DNA from 2 places in the Agromyces sp. NPDC057679 genome. Region 2 is predicted to be linked to the other one. Evidence: riboswitches for the same ligand, from Rfam matches in the RefSeq annotation. Region 2 holds a riboswitch; the other holds the start of a gene.
The links. Region 2 has a riboswitch for thiamine pyrophosphate ahead of thiM (hydroxyethylthiazole kinase). Riboswitches for the same ligand answer to the same signal wherever they lie in the genome.

Region 1 (3,398 bases), on a different contig from region 2:
GGCCACCCGCGCCGAGCTCCGCGCGCCCGGCAGCATGGAGCGCGCGTTCCGCGGGGCCGACGCCGGCGGCGCCCGCGCCGGCCAGGCCGGCCCCTCGTTCGGCCAGATGTTCGGCAGCTCGCTGCTCGGCTCGATCGCGGGTGTGGTCGTCGGATCGGCGATCGCGCAGGCGCTGCTGCCCGACGCCTCGGCGTTCGACGCCGGTGGCGCCGACCAGGGCGCCGACGGCGCTGCCGACGCGGGCGCGAGCGACGCCTCGGCCGACGCCGGCTCCGACTCCGGTGGCGACTTCGGCGGGTTCGGCGACTTCGGCGGCGGCGACTTCGGCGGCGGCGGCGACTTCGGGTTCTAGTCCCGCGGCCGGTGTCGGGGCCGCACGCAGCGGCCGGCCGGTGTCGGCGGGCTCGGTTAGGGTCGGATCATGAGCAAGCAGGACGGCTCGTCGCGCCAGGTGACGACGGGTCCCGTCGACGATTCGGCGACCCCGATCCTGCATGTCGACATGGACGCCTTCTTCGTCTCGGTCGAACTGCTCAAGCGACCCGAACTGCGCGGCAGACCCGTGCTCGTCGGCGGCACCGCGGGCCGGGGCGTCGTGTCGGCCGCGAGCTACGAGGCCCGCCGCTACGGCGTGAACTCGGCGATGCCGATGTCGATCGCGCTGCAGCGCTGCCCGAATGCGGTCGTGCTCCGCGGCGACTACGCGAGCTACTCGCGGTACTCGAAAGAGGTCATGGGCATCTTCGAGTCGATCACCCCGCTCGTCGAACCGCTCTCGATCGACGAGGCGTTCCTCGACGTCTCGGGCGCGCGGCGCCTGCACGGCAGCCCCGCCGAGATCGCGTGGACGATCCGTCAGCGCGTGCAGCGCGAGACCGGCCTCACCTGTTCGATCGGGGTGGCCGCGTCGAAGTACGTCGCCAAGGTCGCCTCGAGCCGTGCCAAGCCCGACGGCATGCTCGTCGTTCCGGCCTCCGACACGGTGGCGTTCCTGCACCCGCTGCCCGTCTCCGCGCTGTGGGGCGTCGGGCGGGTGACCGAGGAGTCGCTCCTGCGACTCGGGCTGCGCACGGTCGGAGATGTCGCGGCGATGCCCGCCGACGCGCTCGAGCGGGCGGTCGGTCCGTCGCTCGCGGCACGGCTGACCCGGCTCGCCGACGGCATCGACCCGCGAGACGTCGAGACGACGCGATCCGAGAAGAGCATCGGCCACGAGGTGACCTTCGGGCACGACCTCACCGACCCCGAGCAGATCCGGCGCGAACTGCTCCGGCTGTCCGACGACGTCGCCGTGCGGTTGCGGCGCGCCGGCCTCGTGGGCCGCACGGTCGTCCTGAAGCTCCGCTACGGCGACTTCCGCACGGTCACGCGTTCGCGGACGCTCGGCGAACCCACCGACGTCGCGCGTCGCATCTACGACGAGGCGCAGGCGGCCCTGCCCGAACTGCTCGGCGACGGTGCGCGCATCCGGCTGATCGGCGTGCGCGCCGAGCACCTGCGCCCCTCGGGCGGCGGTGCCATGCTGTGGGATCCCGACGAGGAGTGGCGCGAGGCCGAGCGCGCGGTCGACGAGGTCACCGCGCGATTCGGCCGAGGAGCGGTGCGCCCGGCGGCGCTCGTACGGCCCGGCGGCGCCGACGGGGGCGCCGCCCGGGTGCCGTCGATGCGCCGGAAGCCGGTCGACGCCGAGGGGCGGGCACGCCTCGACGCCGAACGCGCCGAGGCAGCCGAGGCGGCCGAAGGGCGCGCAGGGGTGGATCGAACCCAGTTCGGCGGGTAGCGTGGCGGGCATGGCTGATCTCGTACTCGAACTGGCAGAGACCGTCGCCGGTGTCGGCGTGAAGACCTCGTACGGCGAGCCCGTCGACCTCGACGGCACCAAGGTCGTGCCCGTGGCCCTCGGCTACTACGGCTTCGGCGCCGGCAGCGGCAGCGACGAGAGCGGCGACCAGGCCGGCGGCGGCGGTGGCGGCGGCCTGTCCATTCCGCTCGGCGCATACGTCGGCCGCGCCGGGGGCGAGGTGCGCTTCGAGCCGAACCTGATCGGGCTCATCCTCGTCGTCACGCCGCTCGTGTGGGTGACCGGCAAGGCGCTGCGCTGGGTCATCCGCGCGCTCAAGCGCTGAGGGCCCCGCAGACCGTCGTCACGGTCTGCCGCGTCGGCGCGGGTCGACTCGTCGGGCGTATACTCGTCTGCGAACACGGGAGTCCGGTGAGCCGGGCTGAGAGGAAGGTTCTCAACCTTCGACCGTCGAACCTGATCTGGGTCATGCCAGCGCAGGGAGGGCAGATCATCTCAATATCCCGTGCCTCTTTCCACGAATCGAAAGGGCACGACAGTGCACACCACCGCACCCATCACTCCGTCCGCACGTGAGGCCGCGCCGAAGCGCGACTTCCGCTGGCGCGTCGTCGACATCGTCGTGGCCGCCGTCATCGCCGTCGCAACGGGCCTCCTGTTCCTGTTCTGGAACAACATCGGCTACGCCTGGTTCGTCGCCGCCGACGCGGTGACGCCGGGGCTCGGCGGTATCGCCGTCGGCATCTGGCTCATCGGCGGCGTCCTCGGCGGCCTCATCATCCGCAAGCCCGGTGCCGCGCTCTTCGTCGAACTCGTCGCCGCGATGGTCTCGGCGCTCGTCGGCAACCAGTGGGGCATCGAGACGATCTACTCGGGCCTCGCTCAGGGCCTCGGAGCCGAGCTCGTCTTCGCGCTGTTCCTCTACCGCCGGTTCGGCCTGACGCAGGCGATGCTCGCGGGTGCCGCGGCCGGCGCCGCCGCGTGGACGCTCGAGCTCTTCACCTCGGGCAACCTGCAGAAGTCGGCCGAGTTCCTCGCGCTCTACTTCGGCACCGTCGTCGTGTCGGGCGCGGTGCTCGCCGGCCTCGTCGGATGGTTGCTCGTGCGCGCCCTCGCGGCGACCGGGGCGCTCAGTCGCTTCGCCGCGGGCCAGGACGTCACGCAGCGGGTGTGAGCATGCCCGAATCGTCGGTGTCGTCGCCGGCCGCGGTCGAGGCGCGCGGCTGGGGATGGCGTCACGCCTCCCGGCTCCGCCCCGCCGTGGAGCAGCTCGACCTGCGCATCCACGCGGGGGAGCGGGTGCTCCTCCTCGGGCCTTCCGGGGCCGGCAAGTCGACGCTGCTCCACGCCCTCGCCGGCGTGCACGGCGGCGAGGACGAGGGCGAGCAGTACGGCGAACTCACCGTCGACGGTGTCGCGCCGTCGGCGGCGCGGGGCCGCGCCGGACTCGTCCTCCAGGATCCCGACTCGCAGGTGATCCTCGCCCGCGTCGGCGACGACGTCGCCTTCGGCTGCGAGAACCTCGGCGTGCCGCGCGACGAGATCTGGCCCCGCGTCCGCGCGTCGCTCGCCGACGTCGGCCTCGACCTGCCCCTCG
Region 2 (3,398 bases):
CGCCGAGTGCCAGTACGAGAAGTTCGGGTCGGCGACCGCGTCGATGCGAACCGGGTTCACCGGGTCGCTGATGTCGAGCAGGATGCCGTTGCCCTGGCACGCGCCCGCCGCGAGCCCGATCTCGGGGTACGCGGTGATGTCGTGGCACGTGTTGGTGTTCGGCGTCGGGCTGTAGACCGTGCCGCTCGGGTGCATCTGCCCGCCGAGGGTGTTCTGCAGACCGTTGTACGCGCCCGTGTCGGGGTTCGTGAAGATGCGCGGCTGGCTCACGACCGCGGCCGTCTCGGGGGCGTCGAGCGGCACCTTGATGACGTCGATGCGCCACTGCGTCGGGTCGCCCGTGGTCACCGGGTCGGCCGTCAGCGTCGCGTTCTGGCAGCCGGGGAGCTCCATCGCCGAGCGGACGCCGGCCGTGCCCGAGTTGTAGATGTAGACGTTCTCGGCATCGTCGGGATCGGCCACCACGGTGTGCGTGTGCGAACCGCGGCAGGTCTGCACGCCCGGCAGCTGCACCGGGTTGTCGACGTCGCTGATGTCGAAGATGCGCACGCCGCGGAACCGCTCGGCGCTCACCGGGGTGTTGCCCGTGCCCTGCGTCCCGCAGTCGATGCGGCCGAGGGTCTGCTCCACCGACATGAACAGCAGGTCGCCGTAGACCGACACGTCGCCCTGGCCGCCCGGGCAGAGGAACGACTTCTGCAGCACGGGCGCCGCCGGGTCGGAGACGTCGTACACCTGGAACCCCTGGTAGCTGCCGACGATCGCGTGGTCGCCGGAGAATGCGAGGTCGGAGTTGATGGAGCCGGAGGCGAACGGGCCGGCTCCCGGCGTGCTCGACAGCAGGTCGATGCCGCTCGTCGCGAGCCCGGCGTCGAAGAGGCCCGCGGGCAGGTCGACGCGGGGGTCGTCGTCTGCGACTGCCGCGGTGGCGGTCATCAGGGATGCGCCGAGCAACAGCGCTCCGGCGGCGGCGAGCGCGCGTGTTCGCGCTCGCGGGGGTCGGTGGTGGAATCTCATCGCTGGCCCTCATCTCGTCTGGAACTACGTCGTTGCAACAGAACGATCGAGCCCTCCGATGGACGCGCAGCTGAAACCCCGTGCTCGCGCGCGGCCCCGGAAGGCCGACCAATTCCCCCAACGTAGCGAGAAGAGGGTGGTCGGCGCAGCAGAAATCTCGAAACCGACGCGAGGGCCGGGCGGGATGCACCGCCCGGCCCTCGCGTCTCGGGACGCTCCGACCTCGCTAGGCGACCGGCCGCGCCACGTCGTAGACGGCCTTCACGATGCCGTTCGAGTAGGCCTCGTGTTCGACGAGGTCGAGCTTGGTGGTGAGCCCCGGGTCGTCGCCGAAGAGCCGCTTGCCGCTGCCGAGCAGCACGGGGAAGACGAGCAGGTGGTAGCGGTCGACGAGCCCGGCCGCGGCGAGCCCCTGCGCGAGCGTCGCGCTGCCGTGCACGATGATCGGGCCGCCGTCGCCGGCCTTGAGCTCGGCGACGTCGTCGAGCGTTCGCAGCACGTGGCAGTTCTGCCACTCGGGCAGGAGCGCCTCATCGGTGAGGGTCGAGGAGACCACGTACTTCGGCATCGCGTTGTACTCGGCGAACTCGTCGACCATCGTGGGCCAGACCGGGGCGAACTCGTCGTAGCTGACCCGGCCGAGCAGCATCGCCGTGGCCTCGAGCTGCTCGGAGCCCTTGATCGCGTACGCCTCTTCGACGAACGGCACCTCCTTGAAGGTCCAGCCGGCGCGCGGGTGCGAGCCGCCTCCGGGAGAGTCGACGACGCCGTCGAGGCTGATGAACTCGCTGACGATGAGGGTGCGCATGACGTGTCCTTTCGTGGCGACGGAACTTCCGTCTCATTGTGGCGTCGAACGGGAACGGCTGCGATCGACATCGACTCCGAAAAACTTCCTCGTGCTGCACTAGGCTCGCTCGCAGTGACACGGGGTGCCGCGCTCGCGCGGCTGAGATCACACCCGTCGAACCTGATCTAGTTCGGACTAGCGAAGGGATGTCGCCATGAGCGCGCGCCTGCACGACCCTGCCCACTCGAGCGCACTGCTGCTCGATCGACTGCGCACGAGCCCGCCGCTCGTGCAGTGCATCACGAACACGGTGGTGACGAACTTCACGGCGAATGTGCTGCTCGCCGTCGGCGCCGCCCCCGCGATGGTCGACATCGTCGGCGAGGCGGGCCCGTTCGCGCGCATCGCGAGCGCCCTGCTCGTGAACCTCGGCACGCCGAATCCGCAGCAGCGGGATGCCTCCCGCGAAGCGGTCGCCGCCGCACGCGAGGCGGGCACGCCGTGGGTGCTCGACCCCGTCGCGATCGGCGCACTGCCGATCCGCACCGCCCTCGCGCACGAGCTCGTCGAGTTCGGGCCGACGGCGATCCGCGGCAACGCGAGCGAGATCCTCGCGCTCGCGGGGGGCGGAGCCGGCGGTCGCGGCGTCGACGCCGCCGACACGACGGAGGCCGCGGCCGGCGCCGCGGCGCAGCTCGCGGCCCGCTTCGGCGCGGTCGTCGCCGTCTCGGGCCCGGTCGACCTCATCACCGACGGCACGCGCACGGCCCGCATCGCGAACGGCGACGCCCTGCTCACCCGCGTCACGGGCGGCGGCTGCGCGCTCGGCGCGGTGACCGCGGCGTTCCTCGCGACGAGCGACGACCCCTTCGAGGCGACGGTCGCGGCGAACCTCGTCTACACCGTCGCCGCCGAGCTCGCCGCCGAGGGCGCGAGCGGCCCCGGCAGCTTCGCCCCGCGCTTCATCGACGCGCTCGCGGCGGTCGATGGTGCGACGCTCGCCGAGCGGGCGCGCGTCGCCGGCTCGGTCGAACTGCTCGAGGATGCCACGGCCGCCGCGGGAGCCGTCGCATGACCGCCCGCACCGCCCTCGACCTCTCCCTCTACCTCGTCACCGACCCGGTGCTCTGCGGCGAGCGCGGCGTCGTCGACGTCGTCGCCCGCGCCGTCGACGGGGGCGTGCGCGTGGTGCAGCTGCGCGACAAGCACGCCGAGGCATCCGAGCTGCTCGCGCAGCTCACGGCGCTCGCCGAGGCGATCGACGGGCGGGCGACGCTGCTCGTGAACGACCGTCTCGACGTCGCGCTCGCCGCGCGCGCCGCCGGCGTGCGCGTCGACGGGGTGCACCTCGGCCAAGGCGACGCGACTGTCGTGGCCGCCCGCGAGCGGCTCGGCGCCGACGCGATCGTCGGGCTCACCGCCAACAGCCGCGCCCATCTCGACGCCGTGGCCAGGCTGCCGCGCGGCACGGTCGACTACCTCGGTGTCGGGGTGATCCGCCCGACCGCGACGAAGCCCGACCACCCGCCGGCCCTCGGCGTCGACGGCTTCGCCAGGGTCGCCGCCGAGACCGAGCTGCCGTGCGTCGCGA

Region 1: linked by a shared signal. The riboswitch ahead of ACFVAJ_RS15635 (ECF transporter S component) and the one ahead of thiM (hydroxyethylthiazole kinase) in region 2 are both predicted to bind thiamine pyrophosphate.

Annotation. Positions count from the first base shown of each region.
Region 1 covers NZ_JBHVIK010000003.1:564,900-568,297, reverse strand. Annotated here, with positions in the region: gene ACFVAJ_RS15650 (hypothetical protein) at 1-352, shown strand, start outside; gene ACFVAJ_RS15645 (DNA polymerase IV) at 422-1,780, shown strand; gene ACFVAJ_RS15640 (hypothetical protein) at 1,791-2,126, shown strand; TPP riboswitch at 2,192-2,301, shown strand; gene ACFVAJ_RS15635 (ECF transporter S component) at 2,340-2,975, shown strand; gene ACFVAJ_RS15630 (ABC transporter ATP-binding protein) at 2,978-3,398, shown strand, end outside.
Region 2 covers NZ_JBHVIK010000002.1:701,820-705,217, reverse strand. Annotated here, with positions in the region: gene ACFVAJ_RS10190 (LVIVD repeat-containing protein) at 1-936, opposite strand, end outside; gene ACFVAJ_RS10185 (dihydrofolate reductase family protein) at 1,244-1,825, opposite strand; TPP riboswitch at 1,936-2,031, shown strand; gene thiM (hydroxyethylthiazole kinase) at 2,022-2,882, shown strand; gene thiE (thiamine phosphate synthase) at 2,879-3,398, shown strand, end outside.